3 regions of the Enterobacter sp. HK169 genome follow, and region 1 is predicted to be linked to each of the others. Evidence: predicted binding sites of a transcription regulator. Region 1 holds the regulator's gene; each other region holds the start of a gene.
The links. Region 1 encodes Fur, which represses iron uptake genes when iron is present. Its sites were predicted from a motif close to ATAATAATGAGAACNACTATCAA; they were not measured.
Positions count from the first base shown of each region.

Region 2: feoA (ferrous iron transporter A) is a predicted target of Fur. The motif match lies at 3,596-3,618, and genes of this name have one in related genera.
Region 3: sodA (superoxide dismutase [Mn]) is a predicted target of Fur. The motif match lies at 4,852-4,874, and genes of this name have one in related genera.

Region 1 covers NZ_CP017087.1:4,236,507-4,243,684, forward strand. The annotation lists gene nagE (N-acetylglucosamine-specific PTS transporter subunit IIBC) at 1-591, shown strand, start outside; gene glnS (glutamine--tRNA ligase) at 761-2,428, shown strand; gene chiP (chitoporin ChiP) at 2,875-4,272, shown strand; gene chiQ (ChiQ/YbfN family lipoprotein) at 4,320-4,646, shown strand; gene fur (ferric iron uptake transcriptional regulator) at 4,788-5,234, opposite strand; gene fldA (flavodoxin FldA) at 5,525-6,055, opposite strand; gene ybfE (LexA regulated protein) at 6,211-6,498, opposite strand; gene ybfF (esterase) at 6,627-7,178, opposite strand, start outside.
Region 2 covers NZ_CP017087.1:2,583,003-2,590,180, reverse strand. The annotation lists gene bioH (pimeloyl-ACP methyl ester esterase BioH) at 1-317, shown strand, start outside; gene EnteroDNA1_RS12375 (YdgH/BhsA/McbA-like domain containing protein) at 429-698, shown strand; gene feoC ([Fe-S]-dependent transcriptional repressor FeoC) at 732-968, opposite strand; gene feoB (Fe(2+) transporter permease subunit FeoB) at 979-3,297, opposite strand; gene feoA (ferrous iron transporter A) at 3,328-3,555, opposite strand; gene EnteroDNA1_RS12355 (Tex family protein) at 3,892-6,222, opposite strand; gene greB (transcription elongation factor GreB) at 6,310-6,783, opposite strand; gene ompR (osmolarity response regulator transcription factor OmpR) at 7,016-7,178, shown strand, end outside.
Region 3 covers NZ_CP017087.1:2,839,294-2,846,471, forward strand. The annotation lists gene fieF (CDF family cation-efflux transporter FieF) at 1-480, opposite strand, end outside; gene cpxP (cell-envelope stress modulator CpxP) at 633-1,139, opposite strand; gene cpxR (envelope stress response regulator transcription factor CpxR) at 1,290-1,988, shown strand; gene cpxA (envelope stress sensor histidine kinase CpxA) at 1,985-3,358, shown strand; gene yiiM (6-hydroxyaminopurine reductase) at 3,412-4,086, opposite strand; gene sodA (superoxide dismutase [Mn]) at 4,158-4,778, opposite strand; gene rhaT (L-rhamnose/proton symporter RhaT) at 5,067-6,101, shown strand; gene rhaR (HTH-type transcriptional activator RhaR) at 6,102-6,950, opposite strand; gene rhaS (HTH-type transcriptional activator RhaS) at 7,024-7,178, opposite strand, start outside.

The DNA of each region.
Region 1 (7,178 bases):
GTTGGCTTCGTGGCAGAGAAAATTGCTAACGCCATGAAAACCACTGGTCCGGTAGCCGCAGCAGACGCTTCTGCCGCACCTGCCGCCGCGCCAGCGGCCGCAAAACCGCAGGCGGTACCGAACGCCAAAACGGTAGCCGCGCTGGTTTCGCCGGTAACCGGTGAAGTCGTTGCGATTGAGCAGGTGCCTGACGAAGCCTTCGCCAGCAAAGCGGTTGGTGACGGTGTGGCGGTGAAACCAACGGACAAAACCGTTGTGTCTCCGGCGGCCGGTACCATTGTGAAAATCTTCAACACCAACCACGCGTTCTGCCTCGAAACCGAAAATGGCGCGGAGATCGTTGTCCACATGGGTATCGATACCGTTGCGCTGAACGGTCAGGGCTTTACTCGCCTGGTGGAAGAGGGCGCTGAAGTGGTGGCCGGGCAGCCGATTCTGGAAATGGATCTGGACTTCCTGAACGCCAACGCGCGCTCCATGATAAGCCCGGTCGTTTGCAGCAACATCGATGACTTCAGTGGCCTGGTCATTCAGGCGAAAGGTCAGGTTGTTGCGGGTCAAACACCGCTGTATGAGATTAAAGGCAAGTAATCGCTCCTGAGTAGAGTCATGCCTTAAGCGGCGGGGGATATCCTCCGCCGCTTTTTTTTGCAGCAAACGCCCCCATTATTTTCTTCAGAGACGTTTTAAGGGTTGTCACTACGTCCGGCTTATAAGATCATATGCCGTTATACGTTGTTTACGCTTTGAGGAATCCACGATGAGTGAGGCAGAAGCCCGCCCGAGTAACTTTATTCGTCAGATCATCGATGAAGATCTGGCCAGTGGTAAGCACACCACAGTTCATACCCGTTTCCCGCCGGAGCCGAACGGCTACCTGCATATCGGGCATGCGAAGTCCATCTGCCTGAACTTTGGCATTGCACAAGACTACCAGGGACAGTGCAACCTGCGTTTCGATGACACCAATCCAGTAAAAGAAGACATCGAATACGTTGAGTCCATCAAGAATGACGTGCAATGGCTGGGCTTCAACTGGTCTGGCGATATCTGCTACTCCTCTGACTATTTTGATCAGCTGTACGCCTACGCGGTTGAACTGATCAACAAGGGTCTGGCGTATGTTGACGAACTGTCTGCTGATGAAATCCGTGAATATCGCGGTACGCTGACCGCCCCGGGCAAAAACAGCCCGTTCCGCGATCGCAGCGTGGAAGAGAACCTTGCGCTGTTTGAAAAAATGCGTGCCGGTGGCTTCGAAGAAGGCAAAGCGTGCCTGCGTGCCAAAATCGACATGGCGTCTCCGTTCATCGTGATGCGCGATCCGGTGCTGTACCGCATCAAGTTCGCGGAACACCATCAGACCGGCAACAAGTGGTGCATCTACCCGATGTACGACTTTACTCACTGCATCAGCGATGCGCTGGAAGGCATTACGCACTCCCTGTGTACGCTGGAGTTTCAGGACAACCGTCGTCTGTACGACTGGGTTCTGGACAACATCACCATTCCTGTACATCCGCGCCAGTACGAGTTCTCTCGTCTGAATCTGGAATACACCGTGATGTCCAAGCGTAAGCTGAACCTGCTGGTGACCGACAAGCACGTTGAAGGCTGGGATGACCCACGTATGCCAACCATCTCTGGTCTGCGCCGTCGTGGTTACACTGCCGCCTCTATTCGTGAGTTCTGCAAACGCATCGGCGTGACCAAGCAGGACAACACCATAGAGATGGCCTCCCTTGAATCCTGCATTCGCGAAGATCTCAACGAAAACGCCCCGCGCGCGATGGCCGTTATCGACCCGGTGAAGCTGGTTATCGAAAACTATCCGCAGGGTGAAAGCGAGCTGGTCTCCATGCCTAACCATCCGAACAAACCGGAAATGGGTAGCCGTGACGTGCCGTTCAGCGGTGACATCTGGATTGACCGCGCTGACTTCCGCGAAGAAGCCAACAAGCAGTACAAGCGTCTGGTGCTGGGTAAAGAAGTGCGTCTGCGTAATGCCTACGTCATCAAAGCCGAGCGCGTAGAGAAAGATGCTGAAGGGAATATCACCACCATCTTCTGTTCTTATGACGCTGAAACGCTGAGCAAAGATCCGGCGGATGGCCGCAAGGTGAAAGGCGTGATTCACTGGGTGAGCGCTTCCCACGCGCTGCCGGTAGAAATCCGTCTGTACGATCGTCTGTTCAGCGTGCCTAACCCAGGTGCAGCGGAAGATTTCCTGGCGACCATCAACCCGGAATCTCTGGTAATCAAGCAGGGTTATGCGGAGCCTTCTCTGAAAGCCGCTGAAGCGGGCAAAGCGTTCCAGTTCGAACGTGAAGGTTACTTCTGCCTGGACAGCCGTTACAGCACGGCGGAAAAACCGGTATTTAACCGTACCGTAGGCCTGCGTGATACCTGGACGAAGATCGGCGAATAATATTGCTGCTCTGGTCAATGAGAGACAAACGCCGCACTATGCGGCGTTTTTTTATTTAACGATCAGGGGATTAAGACAGGGCCTAAAAAGGCGTGATAAAAATATCAGGTCAATGAGGTGCTACTTATTTTTCAAAAAAAAGTTTGTATTATTGCGGAAATTAAAAAGGTTATAAAAAAGGAAAGAATTCTCACGTCTAGCCACTGAAATACCTGATAATCCCCCGCCATTCCTCGCCTCCTCACAAATGTTACAAAGCGCTACCAATTATGTGCACTTCGTCATAGTCCTGACTTTTGTCCGCTAAAAAGCATTGATAATTCGCGTCGCGAAAAATAACCTAAAGACGGTAGTTAATTCGAGGGTATTTAAAACTACCCCTGACCATTTGGTCTTTTTTATTTACGCCGCTTCAGGCGTTTTAATTCGTCAAAGAGGAATAATCTATGCGTACGTTCAGTGGCAAACGTAGTGCGCTGGCGCTGGCTATTGCCGGTGTGACAGCAATGTCGGGTCTGGTGGTGACACCAGAGGCGAAAGCGGCGGGCTTCATCGATGATTCTACCCTCACGGGCGGTATTTATTACTGGCAGCGTGAACGTGACCGTAAAGACGTCACCGAAGACAAATACAAAACCAACCTTTCTCACTCCACCTGGAACGCCAACCTGGACTTCCAGTCAGGCTATGCCGCGGATATGTTCGGTCTGGATATTGCTGCGTTTACCGCGATTGAAATGGCGGAAAACGGCGACAGCGCCCACCCGAACGAAATTGCCTTCTCCTCCAGCAACAAAGCCTATAAAGAAGACTGGTCCGGGGATAAGAGCGGCATTAGCCTTTACAAAGCCGCTGCAAAATTTAAATACGGTCCGGTCTGGGCGCGCGGTGGTTATATTCAGCCAACTGGCCAGACTCTGTTAGCACCGCACTGGAGCTTTATGCCGGGTACCTATCAGGGTGCCGAAGCCGGGGCGAACTTTGACTACGGTGATGCGGGTGCGTTGAGCTTCTCCTATATGTGGACCAACGAGTACAAAGCACCGTGGCACATCGAAATGGACAAGTTCTACCAGAACGATAAAAAAACCAAAGTCGATTACCTGCACTCGCTGGGCGCGAAGTACGACTTCAAAAACGATCTGGTGCTGGAAGCGGCATTTGGTCAGGCACAGGGCTATGTCGATCAGTACTTTGCTAAGGCCAGCTATAAATTCGATGTCGCGGGTAGCCCGCTGAGCACCAGCTACCAGTTCTACGGTACGCGCGACAAAGTCAGCAACGGTGGCGTCAACGACATTTATGACGGCACCGCGTGGCTACAGGCGTTAACCTTCGGCTACAAGGTCGGTCAGGTTGATTTGCGTCTGGAAGGCACATGGGTGAAGGCGGAAGGGCAGCAGGGCTACTTCCTGCAGCGTATGACCCCGACCTACGCCTCCTCCAACGGTCGTCTTGATATCTGGTGGGATAACCGCTCAGACTTCAACGCCGACGGCGAGAAAGCGGTCTTCTTCGGCGCAATGTATGACCTGAAAAACTGGAACCTGCCTGGCTGGGCGGTGGGCGCTTCTTACGCTTACGCCTGGGACGCAAAACCTGCCGATATGGCCACGCCGGACGCATACTACGATCCCAACTATCGCCTGAAAGAGTCTTCCTACAGCCTCGATGCTATCTATACCCTGCAGGATGGCCGTGCGAAAGGCACGATGTTCAAACTGCACTTCACCCAGTATGACAACCACTCCGATATCCCGAGCTATGCGGGCGGTTACGGCAACATCTTCCAGGATGAGCGTGACGTGAAATTCATGGTTATTGCCCCATTCACCATCTTCTGATAAACGCACCGGCGGGCTGAGTCCCGCCGGTATGGAGAATGCACATGATGAAAAAAATCGTAATCGTCGCGTTGCTGGCTTCAGGGCTGGCGGCGTGTGCTCAGAATCAGGCGCCGAAAGAGGACTCCCGTCTGAAGGAAGCGTATAGCGCCTGCATAAATACTGCGGAAGGATCGCCGGAGAAAATTCAGGCCTGTCAGAGCGTGCTGAACGTGCTGAAGAAAGAGAAAGCGCATGAGCAGTTCGCGACGCAGGAAAACGTCCGCGTGATGGATTATCAGGCCTGCATTCAGGCGCGTAAAACCGGTAACGATCAGGAAGTGGAGAAGCGTTGCGATAAGATCTGGAACGAGATACGCAACAACAATAAATAAGTTGCTTTACGCCCGGTGGCGCTGCGCTTACCGGGCCTACAAAGGTGTCATAGCCCGTAGGTCCGGTAAGCGCAGCGCCACCGGGCTTTTTCCAGGCAAAAAAAAAGCCAACCTTGCGGCTGGCTCAGAGTATGAATCTTATTATTTCGCGTCGTGCGCGTGATCGTCTTCGCGGCAATCGCCTTCAGCGCAGTGACCGTAAAGGTACAGGCTGTGGTTCGTCAGGCGGATGCCATGACGCGCCGCGATTTCACGCTGGCGCGCTTCGATGGAATCATCGCTGAATTCAATGACCTTGCCGCAATCGAGGCAGATCAGGTGATCGTGGTGCTGCTGCTGGGTCAGTTCGAAAACAGATTTACCGCCTTCGAAATTATGACGGGTAACAATGCCCGCGTCATCAAACTGGTTCAGCACGCGATAGACGGTAGCCAGCCCAATCTCTTCACCCATGTCGATAAGACGTTTATAAAGGTCTTCCGCACTGACATGGTGATTGTCTGGACCCTGAAGCACTTCAAGGATTTTTAACCGAGGAAGCGTAACTTTCAGGCCAGCCTTCTTTAATGCGGTATTGTTGTCAGTCATGCGGAATCTGTCCTGTTGCTAAACGATTCACTTCTGTAGGAAGTGACAGAAAATGCACCCGGGATAATGCGTCTCATTATAGAACTGCCATGGCTAAATGAAAACTGCAAGTCTCAGGCAAAATATGCTTATAAAAACGTGGTATCACCAACAAACTTGCTCAATGGAAAACCACGTTTTATCAGGGAGACATTGTACAGGTCTGGGCGAAAAAGTTAAAAGATTGTAGCGATTAATTTAATCGGTTTGACCTGGAGCATGGGCGCAACCGCAGTTGCGCCGCGATAAAATCAGGCGTTCAGAATATCATCCAGGTGCAGTTCTTCACGGATCTGCTTCACCCACTTCTCAACGCGCTCTGCGGTCAGTTCTGGCTGACGGTCTTCGTCGATGGCCAGGCCTACGAAATGATCGTCATCGGCCAGGCCTTTAGACGCTTCGAAGTGGTAACCGGCGGTCGGCCAGTGGCCTACGATAACCGCGCCGTTCGGCTCAATGATATCGCGGATGGTGCCCAGCGCGTCACAGAAGTATTCGGCGTAGTCTTCCTGATCGCCACAGCCAAACAGGGCGACCAGCTTACCGTTGAAGTCCACTTCTTCCAGCGTCGGGAAGAAATCATCCCAGTCGCACTGGGCTTCACCGTAGTACCAGGTTGGGATACCCAGCAGCAGAATGTCATAGCCTTCCAGATCTTCTTTGCTGCTCTTGGCGATGTCATGCACATCAGCAACGTCTTTACCGAGCTGTTTTTGAATGTTTTTTGCGATATTTTCGGTATTGCCGGTATCACTGCCAAAGAAAATGCCGATGATTGCCATGAGTAAAATAACCTCTTGAAACTTAATAGTATGGTGGCGCAATTCGGCCACGGATAAGGGCAATAATAGCAGAACTGGCAACCCTGCGGAAACAGCTATCGCGCAGGACTGCACTCTGTGCTACATGAAAAGGGTGAGAAAGGGGATTTTCAGACTTATGCCTGGCTGCGTAACGTCTCAAGCTGGACGAGCAACATCTCTTCAATGAGCTCGCTGCGGCTGATATTTCGGGCGTCAGCCAGCTCGTTCAGCGCGTCGACGGCGTCGGCGTTAAGCTTCAGTTCGACACGCTTAAGCCCACGATTTTTATCGCGTTTAAGCTGGTTGCGTTTATTGATACGCAGCTGTTCATCGCGCGAAAGCGGATTCGTCTTGGGTCGTCCCGGGCGACGCTCATTCGCGAACAGATCTAGTGTCGTACGGTCCGTTTGTTCTTTGGCCATGATTCTGAGACTTCGGGGGAAACACGCCGCCCTGCTAATGCCCGGGCGATAAGCGCGCCATCATACATCACCAAAAACGGCACGCCAACGACTGGAAGCCCGCAGCCTTCCAGTCGCTTTCTTTTTAATCAATTTGCAGTATCAGTGAGATAGCGGCGAATGGCGCGCAGTACAGCATCCGGTTTTTCCGCATGCACCCAGTGCCCGGCACCGGCAATCACGTGGGCGCGAGCCTGCGGGAATTGGGTCAGCAGCGTGTCGCGGTACGCGTCGGTAACGTAAGGCGAGTTTCCACCGCGAATAAAGAGGGTAGGGTGTGGCCAGGCCGGGACGGTTTCCCAGCCCACGATGTTATTGTACTGCTCCCAGAGTACCGGCACGTTAAAACGCCATTGGCCGTCAACAAACGACTTCAGCAGGAACTGCACGACGCCTTCTTCATCAAGATGCTCACGCATGACGGCAGCCGCCTGTTGGCGCGTCGCGACACCCGCTTTTGTGACCGCATTAATGGCGGCAAAAATCTCGTCGTGACGGCGGACGTCATAATCCACGGGCGCGACGTCAATCACCACCAGGCCGCTAATACGGTCCGGGGCCAGTGCCGTCAGGGCCATCACCGCTTTGCCACCCATTGAATGCCCGATGAGGGTCACCTTTTGCAGGTCGTGGGCATCCAG
Region 2 (7,178 bases), 1.7 Mb from region 1:
CCGCGCGTAAGGATGCCCGAACGCTGAAGCAGACCGTGCTTTCGCTGCCGATGCCGGAGGTTGAGGTGCTAAACGGCGGACTTGAGCTCCTGAAAACGGTTGACCTGCGCGAGCCGCTGGCCGCGCTGACGGTGCCGCACCTGCGTATCTACGGTTATCTCGACGGGATTGTGCCGCGCAAAGTGGTTCCGCTGCTGGATTCACTCTGGCCGGAGAGTGAATCGCAGATTATTGCCAAAGCCGCACATGCCCCGTTTATCTCTCATCCGACGGAATTTTGTTCAGCGCTGATTGCGTTAAGTCAACGTTTCGACTGATTATTTTCTATCCTGCCTGGAAAAAGTAACACACCGCAACCATACTCCAGATGTCGTTGCGGTTGTTCTGCCTACGATAATCAAAAAAACAATCCTATGGAGAGTCAGGCTATGAAACTTGTTACAGGTATTGTCACTTCTCTGGTTATTGGGTCACTGTCATTTGGCGTCTTTGCGGCAAAAGAGCTGGAAAAAGATAAAGTTGCCAGCATGAATCTGACGAAAATTGGTGAGATTTCTACGTCTGACACCACCGCGCCGATGGATGCTCGCAGAGAGCTGTCGAAGAAAGCGGATGAGCTGGGCGGAACGTACTACGTCGTCACCAGTGCAGAAAAACAGACCAAAAACGTACGCGCAACGGCGGACGTCTACAAGTAATACGATAAAGCCGGGCAGCGATGCCCGGCTTTGTTAACGCAGCGTCCACCACTCCCTGAGGCAGGCCTTTCCTTCCGGACAGCTTTTACAACTGCCGGAGAGACAACCGTCCGCTTCTTCCTGAATCCGCACGGCTTTCCCCATGGCTTCCAGTCTTTCCAGCATGGCATCGATCATCGGCTGCGGCGTATGCAGGCTGAGGCTCAGCTGTTTCGCCTCCATTCGCCCTTGCAGTGCCAGCAGGTCACGAACCTGAATCAACGATGCCATGGTTTGCTCCTTAGTGACAGTCGCCCGCCGGGCTGCTGCAGCAGGTCGCGGCGGTTTTACGGTTTGCCAGCAGGTCGATGTCGACGCGGCTGCGCGCACGCCGCAGCAAACCGAGCACTATCACGTTAAACAGCACAACCGCGAGAATGCAGACCAGGCTGTAGCGCGGATGTTGGCTGAAATTAACGGTTTGATAAAAGAGCGTCGACAGCGAGTACGCAATGTTTAACCCCCACAGGATTGAGAAGCCCATCCAGCCGCGGCTGGACTCGCGGGCAATCGCCCCCATCACGGAGATGCACGGAATGTAGAGCAGAACAAAGATGAGGTAGCTGTAGGCCGCGGACGCGCTGCCAAATTTCTCGCCCATCACGCCCATGGCACCTGTTGCCATTTCGCCGTCGCCTTTGCTGGCCTCAATAGGGTTCGCCAGCACGCTCAGGCTGAAGGTGTCTTTCAGGCTCTGCCAGGTTTCCTCTACGGCACCCAGCAGTTCATGACCGAGATGAAACTCTGCCGGATTAAATTCCTGTTCCTGAATGTTCTCTGCGGTGTAAAGCGTGTTCAGGGTGCCGACAACCACCTCTTTCGCCATCGCGCCGGTGAACAGCCCGACGGTCGCCTGCCAGTTATCCTCATGCACGCCAATCGGTTTGAAGACCGGCGTGATGATGCGGCTGACGGAGGCGAGGGCAGAGTCGTTGATGTTATCTGCCGCCTGCCCGCTGAGGGTGAAGCTGTTCAGCGCGCTCAGGAAAATGCTGACGATGACAATCACCTTACCGGCGCGCAGCACAAAGCCCTTCAGGCGCTGCCAGGTCTGGATCGCCAGGCTTTTCAGATGCGGCACGTGATACACCGGCAGCTCCATCACAAACGGCGACGCTTCACCGCGCATAATGGTGTGCTTCAGCATCAGACCGGTGAGGATCGCCATCACGATGCCCAGCACGTACAGCGAAAAGACCGCCAGCGCGCCCTGCTGACCAAAGAAGGCTGCGGCAAAGACCGCAAAGATGGCCAGACGGGCACCGCAGGACATAAACGGCGCCATCATGATGGTCATCAGACGTTCACGCGGCGCATCCAGGGTGCGTGCGCCCATCACCGACGGTACGTTACAGCCGAAGCCGACAATCAGCGGGACGAAGGATTTACCTGGCAGACCCAGCGCCTGCATCAGACGATCCATCACGAACGCGGCGCGCGCCATGTAGCCGGAATCTTCCAGGAACGAGAGGAACAGATACATCATGCCGATCTGCGGCACCAGAGGCAGAACGGTGTTGATACCGCCGCCGATCCCCTGTGCGAGGAAGATGGTTAACCATTCAGGGAAGTGCAGAGTGTAACCCACCCACTGAATTCCGTGAACGAAGACCGCGACGGAACCGGCGTCGAAAATAGGCTGGAGGGCGCCGCCGATGTTAATGGCGAGCAGGAACATCACGTACATCACCAGCAGGAAGATGGGCAAACCGAGGAAGCGGTTAAGCACGACCTTATCCACCGCTGCCGTAAAGCGGCTGGGCTCTGCCGTCAGCGCGTTACTGACAACGTCGCAAATCGAGGCGATGGCCTGGTAACGCGCGTCGGCGATGTGCAGCGCCGGGTCGTCCAGCTCGTCGCTAAGACGGGCCACCGTCGCGTCCAGCTTATCAGCCGCATGCCCGGCGTAAGCGCGGCTGTAGATATCCCCTTCCAGCATCTGCAGGCCAAGCCACAGGCGCTGTTTCGCAGGCATGCTTTTGTCCATCTCCTGCGCCAGCACATTGGCTTCGCGCAGGAGAGGCTGCGCGTAATGCACCAGCTCAATGTCATGATTTCCCTGGTGACGGTCAATGGCCAGCTTCAGCGCATCAATACCGCGAGCGCGCGTCGAGACCAGCGGAACGACCGGGCAACCCAGGCGCGCGGAGAGGGCATCGACGTCGATACGAAGCTTTTGTTTCTCCGCAATGTCGAGCATGTTGAGCGCCACGATGCAGGGGATGCCCAGCTCCAGCAGCTGCAGCGTCAGATAAAGGTTACGTTCGAGATTGGATGCGTCGACCACGTTGATCAGCAGGTCCGCGTCGCCGCCAAGAATATAGTGGCAGGCAATCTGCTCATCGAGCGAGGTTTGCGACGAAATGGTGGTTAAGGAGTAGGTGCCGGGAAGGTCAACCAGCGTCACCTGGTTGTCCGTTGTCGTGAACTGGCCCTCTTTACGCTCAACCGTCACGCCCGCCCAGTTGCCCACGCGCTGGCGGGCTCCGGTTAGCTGGTTAAAAAGCGTAGTCTTGCCGGAATTAGGATTGCCAATTAAGCCAATAGTTAACTTTTTCATTTTTTTAGACTCACTGAAACCGCTGGCTTGTTATCGGGATAAGGCTTCGACTTCTATTAACGCGAGGTCTTTCTTACGCAGCACCAGATTCACGCGGCGGGTTTCGATATGAACCGGATCGCCCAGCGGCGCCACGCGCACGACCTGGAATGACGAGCCGGGCAGCATGCCCAGCGACAGCAGCTTTTGCCGATAGGCCGGGCTAATTTCGCGGGTAAAACCGGTAATCTTCCATGCACTGTCTGGAGTGAATTGCATAACGCCTGATTCCACGAAAGGTTAAATTATCTACTATGGGATGATAATGAGAATAGTTTTTATCAGCAATATTAAAACTGTGACGGAATGTTGTTTACGGTATTAATTTACGGCCTGTTTGACCTGGCTCAATATTTGCTGAATTGCCTGGAAAACAAAAAGGGGAGTATTTGTTAACGGGGTGATAATTCGTGGTTTAAATATGGCTATGCAATCGGTTTCATATATTTCGATATGATTTTATTCCCCCCACCCATGAGGACGAGGGGGAAAGACCGCACCGTGCGATCCCCTCTCCCCTTTGGGAAGAGGGTTAGGGTGAGGGGCATTGCAACCTTAGCGTTTCTTACCCATCGCTGCCGCCAGCGCATCCATCATCGCGCTGTTGCCTGCAGGGTGAGCATCACGTCCGCGCGGTTTTGCCGCTTTTGCGGCCGGGCGCTGCTGCTCGCGGCCACCGCCATTGCCGCCGCGGCGCGCGCTGGTGTCGCCCGGCTGCTCGTCCAGACGCATGGTCAGCGCGATACGCTTGCGCTGCAGATCGACTTCCAGCACTTTCACCTTCACGATGTCGCCCGCTTTGACCACGGTGTGCGGGTCTTCAACGAACTTGTCGGCAAGGGAAGAGATATGCACCAGACCGTCCTGATGCACGCCGATATCCACAAACGCGCCAAAGTTAGTGACGTTGGTCACCGCGCCTTCCAGCACCATGCCGGGCAGCAGGTCGTTCATGGTTTCCACGCCGTCAGCAAAGGTCGCCGTTTTGAACTCAGGGCGCGGATCGCGGCCCGGCTTTTCCAGCTCTTTGATGATGTCGGTGACGGTGGGGACACCAAATTTGTCGTCGGTGAAATCAACGGCTTTCAGGTTGCGCAGGGCGCTGCTGTCACCCATAAGATCTTTCAGCGCCTGCTGGGTGGCGGCCAGAATGCGCTCCACAACCGGGTACGCTTCCGGGTGAACGGTGGAGGCATCCAGCGGGTTATCGCCGTGGTTGATGCGCAGGAAGCCCGCACACTGCTCAAAGGCTTTTGGCCCCAGACGGCTCACCTTCAGCAGCTGCTGACGGTTCTGGAACTGGCCGTTCTCATCACGCCAGGCGACGATGTTCTGCGCCATCATGCGGGTTAAGCCCGCCACACGGGTCAGCAGGGGAACGGAAGCGGTGTTCAGGTCAACGCCGACGGCGTTTACGCAGTCTTCCACCACCGCATCCAGCTTGCGCGCCAGCTGAGTCTGGCTCACGTCGTGCTGATACTGGCCCACGCCGATGGATTTCGGGTCGATCTTCACCAGCTCCGCCAGCGGATCCTGCAGGCGGCGTGCGATAGAAACCGCACCGCGCAGGGAAACGTCCAGGTCCGGGAACTCCTGGGCCGCCAGCTCGGACGCGGAATAGACGGATGCCCCCGCTTCGCTGACGATCACTTTCTGTGCCGTCACTTTCGGGAACTGCTTCTGCACGTCGAGGTAGAAACGCTCGGTTTCGCGTGAGGCCGTACCGTTGCCGATGGCAACCAGCTCCACGTTGTATTTTTCGCACAGCGCCGCTACCACGACGGCCGCTTTCGCTGCCTGGCCGGTGTGCGGATAGATGGTATCGGTCGCCACCAGCTTGCCGGTGCCGTCAACCACAGCGACCTTCACGCCGGTACGCAGACCCGGATCGAGACCCATAGTCGCGCGCAGGCCTGCAGGGGCGGCCATCAGCAGGTCGTGCAGGTTACGGGCGAAGACGTTAATCGCTTCGTCTTCGGCGCGCTCGCGCACGGTGCCCATCAGCTCGGTTTCGAGGTGCATCAGCACCTTGATGCGCCAGGTCCAGCTCACTACGCCTTTGCGCCAGCTGTCCGCCGGGGCGTTGTTCAGGCGCAGGCCGAGATGGTCGATAATGATCTGCTCGCAGTGGCTCTCTTTCGGCGGCTCGTCAAACTGCGGGTCGGCGTTCAGGGAGAGCTGGAGCACGCCTTCGTTGCGGCCGCGGAACATCGCCAGCGCGCGGTGTGAAGGGGCGGTAGAGATCGGTTCGTGGTGATCGAAGTAGTCGCGGAATTTCGCGCCTTCTTCCTCTTTACCCGCGACGACGGTAGAGACGATGTGGGCATTCTTCCACAGGTAATCGCGCACTTTAGCGAGCAGGGCGGCGTCTTCGGCGAAGCGCTCCATCAGAATGTAGCGTGCGCCGTCAAGGGCGGCCTTGGTGTCCGCTACGCCTTTGTCGGCGTCGATAAATTTGGCAGCTTCAGTTTCCGGATCGTGGGACGGCTCGTTCCACAGCAGGTCGGCCAGCGGCTCAAGACCCGCTTCAATCGCAATCTGCCCGCGCGTGCGGCGCTTCGGTTTGTACGGCAGATAGAGATCTTCGAGTTCGGTTTTGCTCAGGGTACCGTTAATGGCGCTTTCAAGCTCGCTGGTCAGCTTGCCCTGTTCGCCGATGGATTTGAGGATCGCCTGACGACGTTCTTCCAGCTCGCGCAGATAGCCCAGACGGGTCTCCAGGTTACGCAGCTGCGTGTCATCCAGACCGCCGGTGACTTCCTTACGATAGCGTGCAATAAACGGCACGGTGTTCCCTTCATCAAGCAGGCGAACGGCAGCTTCTACCTGTTCGGCTCTGGCCTGAATATCACCCGCAATAATGCGGCAGAGCGAATCTTTCATCATGGCTTTATCATCTGTTGAGTCGAAAAATCAGGGGATAGTTATACGGGCTGACACGGCAAAATGCCAGCCGGGGAGGGCGCTCTCGGACTATTTTACGTAGACGATCTCATTGACGAACCAGCTGGCTTCACCGGCTGGAGTCTGAACGACGGCCAGATCGCCCACTTCCTTTTTCAGCAGCGCGCGAGCCATCGGGGAGTCGATGGAGATGTAGTCCTTACGACCAAAAATTTCATCGTAGCCGACAATGCGAAAACGCAGAGTGTCGCCATCGTCGTTTTCAATCTCCACCCACGCGCCGAAGAACACTTTGCCCTCCTGTTGCGGGGAGTAATCGACAATTTTGAGATTCTCGAGGCACTTCGTCAGATAGCGAACCCGGCGGTCAATTTCGCGCAGCCGCTTTTTGTTGTACTGGTAGTCAGCGTTTTCGCTGCGATCGCCCAGGCTTGCCGCCCAGGTCACCTTTTTGGTTACTTCAGGACGCTCTTCGCGCCAGAGGTAATCCATCTCTTTTTTGAGCTTTTCGTACCCTTCGCGGGTGATCAGGGGCGTTTTCATGGTAAAGCCTTTGCTGCCTGCCGGTTAACTGTCTTGCGCACAATACGTACCGCACAGTGTAACAGACAGGATTAATAATGATTTATGTGATGAAATGAGCAGATAAGCTGCTGTTAAATATGCTTTGTAACAATTTCGACTAGAATTTATACCAGAATTAACTGGTCGAATACGTGCACTTTTTTAGAATACGCTGTTACAAAGACTATCCGAACCTTTGGGAGTACACACAATGCAAGAGAACTACAAAATTCTGGTCGTGGATGACGACATGCGCCTGCGCGCGCTGCTGGAGCGTTATCTGACCGAGCAGGGCTTCCAGGTTCGTAGCGTCGCGAACGCTGAGCAGATGGACCGTCTGCTGACCCGTGAATCTTTCCACCTGATGGTTCTCG
Region 3 (7,178 bases), 1.4 Mb from region 1:
CATCATAACATCAGATTGATAATGAAGCATATCCGCCCGTACAGCCTGACTTTGCGTTTTGCGAACAACCCAGCGCTGGAACGTTACCAGAACAAGTGTGCATATAAGCGCAACGATCGTCACAACTACGCCCACGCCGGGATCGTTCATCGGTGTCGGCGAAACGAGATGCTGAATGCCGGTTAAAAACAGGAACAGCGCAGAGCCGGAAATGAACATACTTTGCGCCAGCGCGGCCAGCGACTCCGCTTTACCGTGCCCAAATGTGTGCTCTTCATCCGCTGGCTGCAGCGAGTAACGCACCACCAGCAGGTTGGTCAACGAGGCGGCAATGTCCATCAGCGAGTCCACGAGCGCCGCCAGAATACTGACCGAGCCGGTATACCACCAGGCAAAGATTTTAATCAGTAACAGGCTGGAGGCCATGACGGTCGCCGCAATGGCGGCCCGGCTTACCAGTCTTCCATAGGATTGATTCATAAACGCTCCTGTCATGTCATGCCGCTAGTATAACGGAAGCATGGGGAGTCTAAGGATGAATAAACGGTTAACAGCGCGGATGCGGGGCAAAAAAAACCCCCACATCATGTGGGGGAAGACAGGGATGGTGTCTATGGCAAGGAAAACAGGGTTTACTGGTTACTACGGGTACTGCTATTGCTACTGAAAAACGTCGTTTCTGAGCTTCGCTGCATCCGTGCAACCTCACGCAGCTGGTCCATTCGCTGCTGATGTCTGGCATTCAAAACCGCTTGCTGCTCGGGCGTTAGCAGATGGAACATCTGGTTGCGGACCTTCGCCATCTCTACCTGGCGGGCAACCTGTTCCTGTGCCATTTTTTCGGCCTGAGCGCGTACAGCGCTTTCGTCAAAATTTTCTGCGGTGACAAGGCGATGCATTGTCTCCATTTCGCTAACATTAACAGGGGGCTGGTCGTGTCGTGCCCTCTGCATCAGATCTCGCATCTGTTGACGCTGATGTTCGGTTAAACTTATACCGTCAAACATATGGCTTTGGCTGCTGTTCTGCGTTGCGCCCTCTTGTAAGGGACTGTTATCGCTGATGATAGCTTCAGCAGCCTGGCTAAACGCACTGAACGCCAGCGTTGAGGCCATGACGGCAGCGGTAACTTTGCGCATCACTTGCTCCCAAAATCTTTCGTGTCGCGATTCAACGAGAGACAGTCTACGATTCAGGCTGCAAACATGCGTCAGGGGGTGTAAAACAACGTAAAGTCATGGATTAGACAGCCTTGATGTCGTAATTTCTGCCTCGGAGGTATTTAAACAATGAATAAAATCCTGTTAGTTGATGATGACCGAGAGCTCACATCCCTTTTAAAGGAGTTGCTCGACATGGAAGGTTTCAACGTACTGGTTGCCCATGATGGCGAGCAGGCGCTGAGTCTCCTTGACGACAGCATCGATTTACTTTTGCTCGACGTGATGATGCCGAAGAAAAACGGTATTGATACGTTGAAAGAGCTTCGCCAGACACACCAGACTCCCGTTATTATGCTGACCGCGCGCGGCAGCGAACTTGACCGCGTACTCGGCCTTGAGCTGGGCGCGGATGACTATTTACCCAAGCCGTTTAACGACCGTGAACTGGTTGCCCGTATTCGCGCTATCCTGCGTCGTTCCCACTGGAGCGAACAGCAGCAAAATACCGACAACAGCTCACCTACTCTTGAAGTCGACTCCCTGAGCCTCAACCCGGGCCGTCAGGAAGCGAGCTTTGATGGCCAGACGCTGGAACTGACCGGCACGGAGTTCACCCTGCTGTATCTGCTGGCGCAGCACCTCGGCCAGGTGGTATCGCGTGAACATCTAAGCCAGGAAGTGCTGGGCAAACGCCTCACCCCGTTTGACCGCGCCATCGACATGCACATCTCTAACCTGCGCCGTAAGCTGCCGGAGCGTAAAGACGGTCACCCATGGTTTAAAACCCTGCGTGGTCGCGGTTATCTGATGGTTTCCGCTTCATGATAGGAAGCTTAACCGCCCGCATCTTCGCCATCTTCTGGCTGACGCTGGCACTGGTTTTAATGCTCGTTTTGATGTTGCCAAAACTCGACTCACGCCAGATGACGGAGCTTCTCGACAGCGAGCAACGTCAGGGCGTGATGATCGAGCAGCACGTGGAAGCCGAGCTGGCAAACGATCCGCCAAACGATTTAATGTGGTGGCGCAGGCTGTTTCGCGCTATCGACAAGTGGGCGCCGCCCGGACAACGCCTGCTGCTGGTGACCAGCGAAGGCCGCGTGATTGGGGCCGATCGCAATGAAATGCAGATTATCCGCAACTTCATTGGCCAGGCGGATAATGCCGATCATCCCCAGAAGAAGAAATATGGCCGCGTAGAGATGGTAGGGCCTTTCTCCGTCAGGGACGGAGAGGATAATTATCAGCTCTATCTGATCCGTCCGGCGAGCAACTCCCAGTCTGATTTTATCAACCTGCTGTTTGACCGCCCTCTCCTGCTGCTGATTGTCACCATGCTGGTCAGCTCACCGCTGCTGTTATGGCTGGCGTGGAGCCTGGCAAAACCGGCGCGTAAACTGAAGAATGCCGCCGATGAGGTGGCGCAGGGTAACCTGCGACAACACCCTGAACTGGAAGCAGGTCCGCAGGAGTTCCTTGCCGCCGGAACCAGTTTTAACCAGATGGTGAGCGCTCTCGATCGCATGATGACCGCACAGCAACGTCTGCTGTCGGATATCTCGCACGAGCTGCGTACCCCGCTTACGCGCTTGCAGCTTGGCACCGCGCTGCTGCGCCGCCGCAGCGGTGAGAGCAAAGAGCTGGAGCGTATTGAAACGGAAGCGCACCGCCTGGACAGCATGATCAACGACCTGCTGGTCATGTCGCGCAATCAGCAGAAAAACGCGCTGGTCAGCGAAACGGTGAAAGCGAATCACCTCTGGCACGAGGTGCTGGACAACGCGGCGTTCGAAGCGGAACAGATGGGTAAATCCTTTACCGTCAACTTCCCGCCGGGCCCGTGGCCGCTGTACGGTAACCCCAACACGCTGGAAAGCGCGCTGGAGAACATCGTGCGGAACGCTCTTCGCTACTCGCATACGAAGATTGAGGTGGCGTTCTCGGTGGATAAAGACGGGATCACCGTCATTGTCGATGATGACGGCCCAGGCGTGAGCCCGGAAGACCGCGAGCAGATTTTCCGTCCGTTCTATCGTACCGATGAGGCGCGCGACCGGGAATCGGGCGGCACGGGACTGGGTCTGGCGATTGTTGAAACCGCCATGCAGCAGCACCGCGGCTGGGTGAAAGCCGACGATAGCCCGCTGGGTGGACTACGGTTAACGCTGTGGCTGCCGTTGTATAAGCGTTCGTAGCTGTTAGTGCCGGGTGGCGGCTTCGCCTTACCCGGCCTACTTTCTGCGGAGGACTATTTCCCCCACAATCTCCGCGAATTATCCTCGATCTTGCTGCTTAAACGCCGCTTCTGCATCGTTCTTGTCCAGCTGATGGATAATCCCGCCGCCGACAGCAGGCGGTGATACTGTTCGTCGTCAAACGGCATATGCCAGGCAATGGCGCAGGCGTCATAAACAGACACATCGCTCAGGCGCGACGCCAGCTCAAGCGGCGCGTCCGCTGAAACCTGCCCAGCCAGCACCACGCGATACAGCCAGCCGGTTTTACCCGCTTTTTGCAGCTGGGCCGACATATCCTGAATACCGAAGTGGTAGTTGAGCTTGAAGCACGGCGAGCGTGGCTGCGTCACCTGAATCAGGGCATCGCCCCAGCGGTAGATATCACCGATAAACACGTTCTTTTCGGTGAGCCCTTCGGTGGAGAGATTCTCGCCAAACGCGGGAGCAACAAAGAGGTCCGTCTGCTCGGGAAACTCGGTTTTCCAGTGCTGATAGTGTTCACGCGGGTAGTGGCACAGCGCGCGATCGGGCCCGCCGTGGATTTTCTTTTCGGCCTGCTCGTCACCCGCAAGCCCGAGGTCGGTTAACGTCAACTCACCGTCGACCTGAATTTTGGCGATGGCACTCGGGCGGCTGCCGTCGTACTCCCTTACCTTGCCTGTAAACACGTTCACCGGGTAATGCATTGCTGCCTCCATTACGCAGATACAAAAAAAGCGAGTCATAAGACTCGCTTCTCACAGGCGTCAATGCAACCTTATTTTTTAGCGGCGAAACGCGCTGCTGCTTCGTCCCAGTTCACCACGTCCCAGAAGGCTTTGATGTAGTCCGGACGACGGTTCTGGAATTTCAGGTAGTAAGCGTGTTCCCACACGTCCAGACCCAGGATTGGGAAGCCGGATGCGCCAGAAATCGCTTCACCCATCAGCGGGGAGTCCTGGTTAGCAGTAGAAACCACCGCCAGCTTGTCGCCTTTCAGAACCAGCCACGCCCAGCCAGAGCCGAAACGGGTTGCAGCGGCTTTTTCGAATTCCGCTTTGAAGTTGTCAACGGAGCCGAAGTCGCGCTCGATAGCCGCTTTCAGGTCGCCCTGCAGGGTGGTACCGGTCTTCAGGCCTTTCCAGAACAGGCTGTGGTTAGCGTGGCCGCCAGCGTTGTTACGCAGAACGGTTTTCTTGTCCGCTGGCAGCTGGTCCAGCTTGGTGATCAGCTCTTCAGCAGACAGGTTAGCGAACTCTGGCAGGCTTTCCAGCGCGGCGTTCGCGTTGTTCACATAGGTCTGGTGGTGTTTAGTGTGATGGATTTCCATCGTCTGCTTGTCGAAATGCGGTTCCAGTGCGTCGTAGGCATACGGCAGGGATGGCAGTGTATAACTCATAATCCTCTCCATTATTGTCGGGCGGCACAGCTGTTAATGCCGCGTAAGCAGTTGGTTCATTATAGTTAATTAAATGATATTGAAAATGATTATCAATGCCGTAGTTTTTATAAGGTTATTCGTTTTTCGATTAATCGCGAAATTGTGAGTCTGCTCACGCGGTTAACGTGCTGATTGCCATCCAGAACACATCTGCGGCAACCTTCTGAAGGTCTCCAAACCGCCTAATTTTTACACTCCTCAAGTCGGTGGGAAGCCACTGACGATAAAAACGATGAGGGTGTAAAAATGAATCATGCGATTACGATGGGTATCTTCTGGCATTTGATAGGCGCTGCCAGTGCAGCCTGTTTCTATGCTCCGTTTAAAAAAGTGAGAGGCTGGTCATGGGAAACCATGTGGTCCGTTGGCGGTATCGTGTCCTGGCTGATTTTGCCCTGGACCATTAGCGCCATGCTGCTGCCCGATTTCTGGGGCTACTTCTCCTCCTTCAGCGCCGCCACCCTGCTGCCGGTGTTCCTGTTCGGCGCGATGTGGGGCGTCGGCAACATCAACTATGGCCTCACCATGCGTTATCTTGGCATGTCGATGGGGATTGGTATCGCGATTGGCATCACGCTGATCGTCGGTACCCTGATGACGCCAATTCTCAACGGCAATTTCGACGTGCTTATTAATACTCAGGGTGGGCGGATGACGCTCCTGGGCGTGCTGGTGGCGGTCATTGGCGTAGGAATTGTGACGCGCGCGGGGCAGTTGAAAGAACGCAAGATGGGCATTAAAGCTGAAGATTTTAACCTGAAGAAAGGTCTGCTGCTGGCGGTGATGTGCGGCATTTTCTCGGCCGGCATGTCGTTCGCCATGAACGCCGCCAAACCGATGCACGAAGCGGCTGCCGCGCTGGGCGTCGATCCGCTGTACGTTGCGCTACCAAGCTATGTCGTGATTATGGGTGGCGGCGCGATGGTTAACCTGGGCTTCTGCTTCATTCGTCTGGCAAAAGTAAAAAACCTGTCGGTAAAAACCGATTTCTCGCTGGCAACATCGCTCATCATCACCAACGTGTTGCTCTCCGCTCTGGGCGGCCTGATGTGGTATTTGCAGTTCTTCTTCTACGCCTGGGGCCACGCCAGCATTCCGGCGCAATACGACTATATAAGCTGGATGCTGCACATGAGTTTCTACGTACTTTGCGGCGGGCTGGTTGGGCTGGTGCTGAAAGAGTGGACGAACGCCGGACGTCGTCCGGTTGGCGTACTGAGCCTCGGCTGCGTGGTGATTATTATCGCTGCCAATATCGTCGGCCTCGGCATGGCAAACTGATTACGTCCCCTTTCGGCTGCGATGACGCCACTGTACCGGCGTCATCCCCACCTCGCGGTTAAACACCACTGAAAAGTAGTTACTGTCCTCAAAGCCGCAGCGCATCGCCACATCACTGACCATCCACTCCGTATGCTGGAGGAGATATTGTGCATGGCAGATGCGCAGCTGGCGCAGATAGTGGTTCACCGTCATCCCGGTCAGGGTGCGGAAATGCTGGCGCAACGCGCGCTCGCTGCACTGTTCCTGCTCGCAGAATTTCTCCAGTACAAAGTTTTTATTCAGGCTGCCCGCAAGCCGGGTGATGAGCTTATCCAGCAGCGCTTCCTGCGTTGTGGCGGAGGGGTTATCAGTGGCGTAACGATGGCGCTTCAACGTCATCACCAGCTGGGCGAAAAGCAACTCCGCCAGCTGGTTAGCAACGGGGTCGTTCTTCTGGCTCTCCTGCTCCAGTTGAGAAATAACCTGCCGTACCTGAGCCATGCCGCTACTGCTTAAGCGCCAGTGCGGAGAACCCTTAGCATCAAGAAAGCCCGGAATGCTCGCGGCCCAGTCCACGTTAAGCTTGAGCCTGTCCGGACAGTAAATAACGTTCTGCAGCACCAGGTCGTTAACCGAGGCGTAGGAGTGTTTATCATCCGCGCGAATGTAGAACAGGTCTCCGCGCGTGATGCGGTAGGGACGGTCGTTGAGGATGTGCAGGCCGTTACCGCGCCAAACCAGCACCAGCTCGCAAAACTCGTGGGTATGTTCGGCAAAGACGTCCTGCGGGTAGCGATCGGCCACCGTGACAGCCTGACTCGCGGAGGCAAAAAAATCATCTTTGCGAAGAATTAACTGAGCAGCCACACCACGACCTCTACGCCGAATAACCTGACACTATTAGCTTTTTTGCGGAAATAAAACGGTGACTGCCCTCGCGTTACTGAAGCATCGCGTCTTTTCCCTGGCGAATATCGCGCGGAGACCAGTTAAATTCCCGGCGAAATAGCGTTGAAAAGTGATTGCTGTCGCCAAAACCGCAGCAATAGGCAATATCAGTGACGCTATCGTCGGTATGACGTAAAAGATGACGCG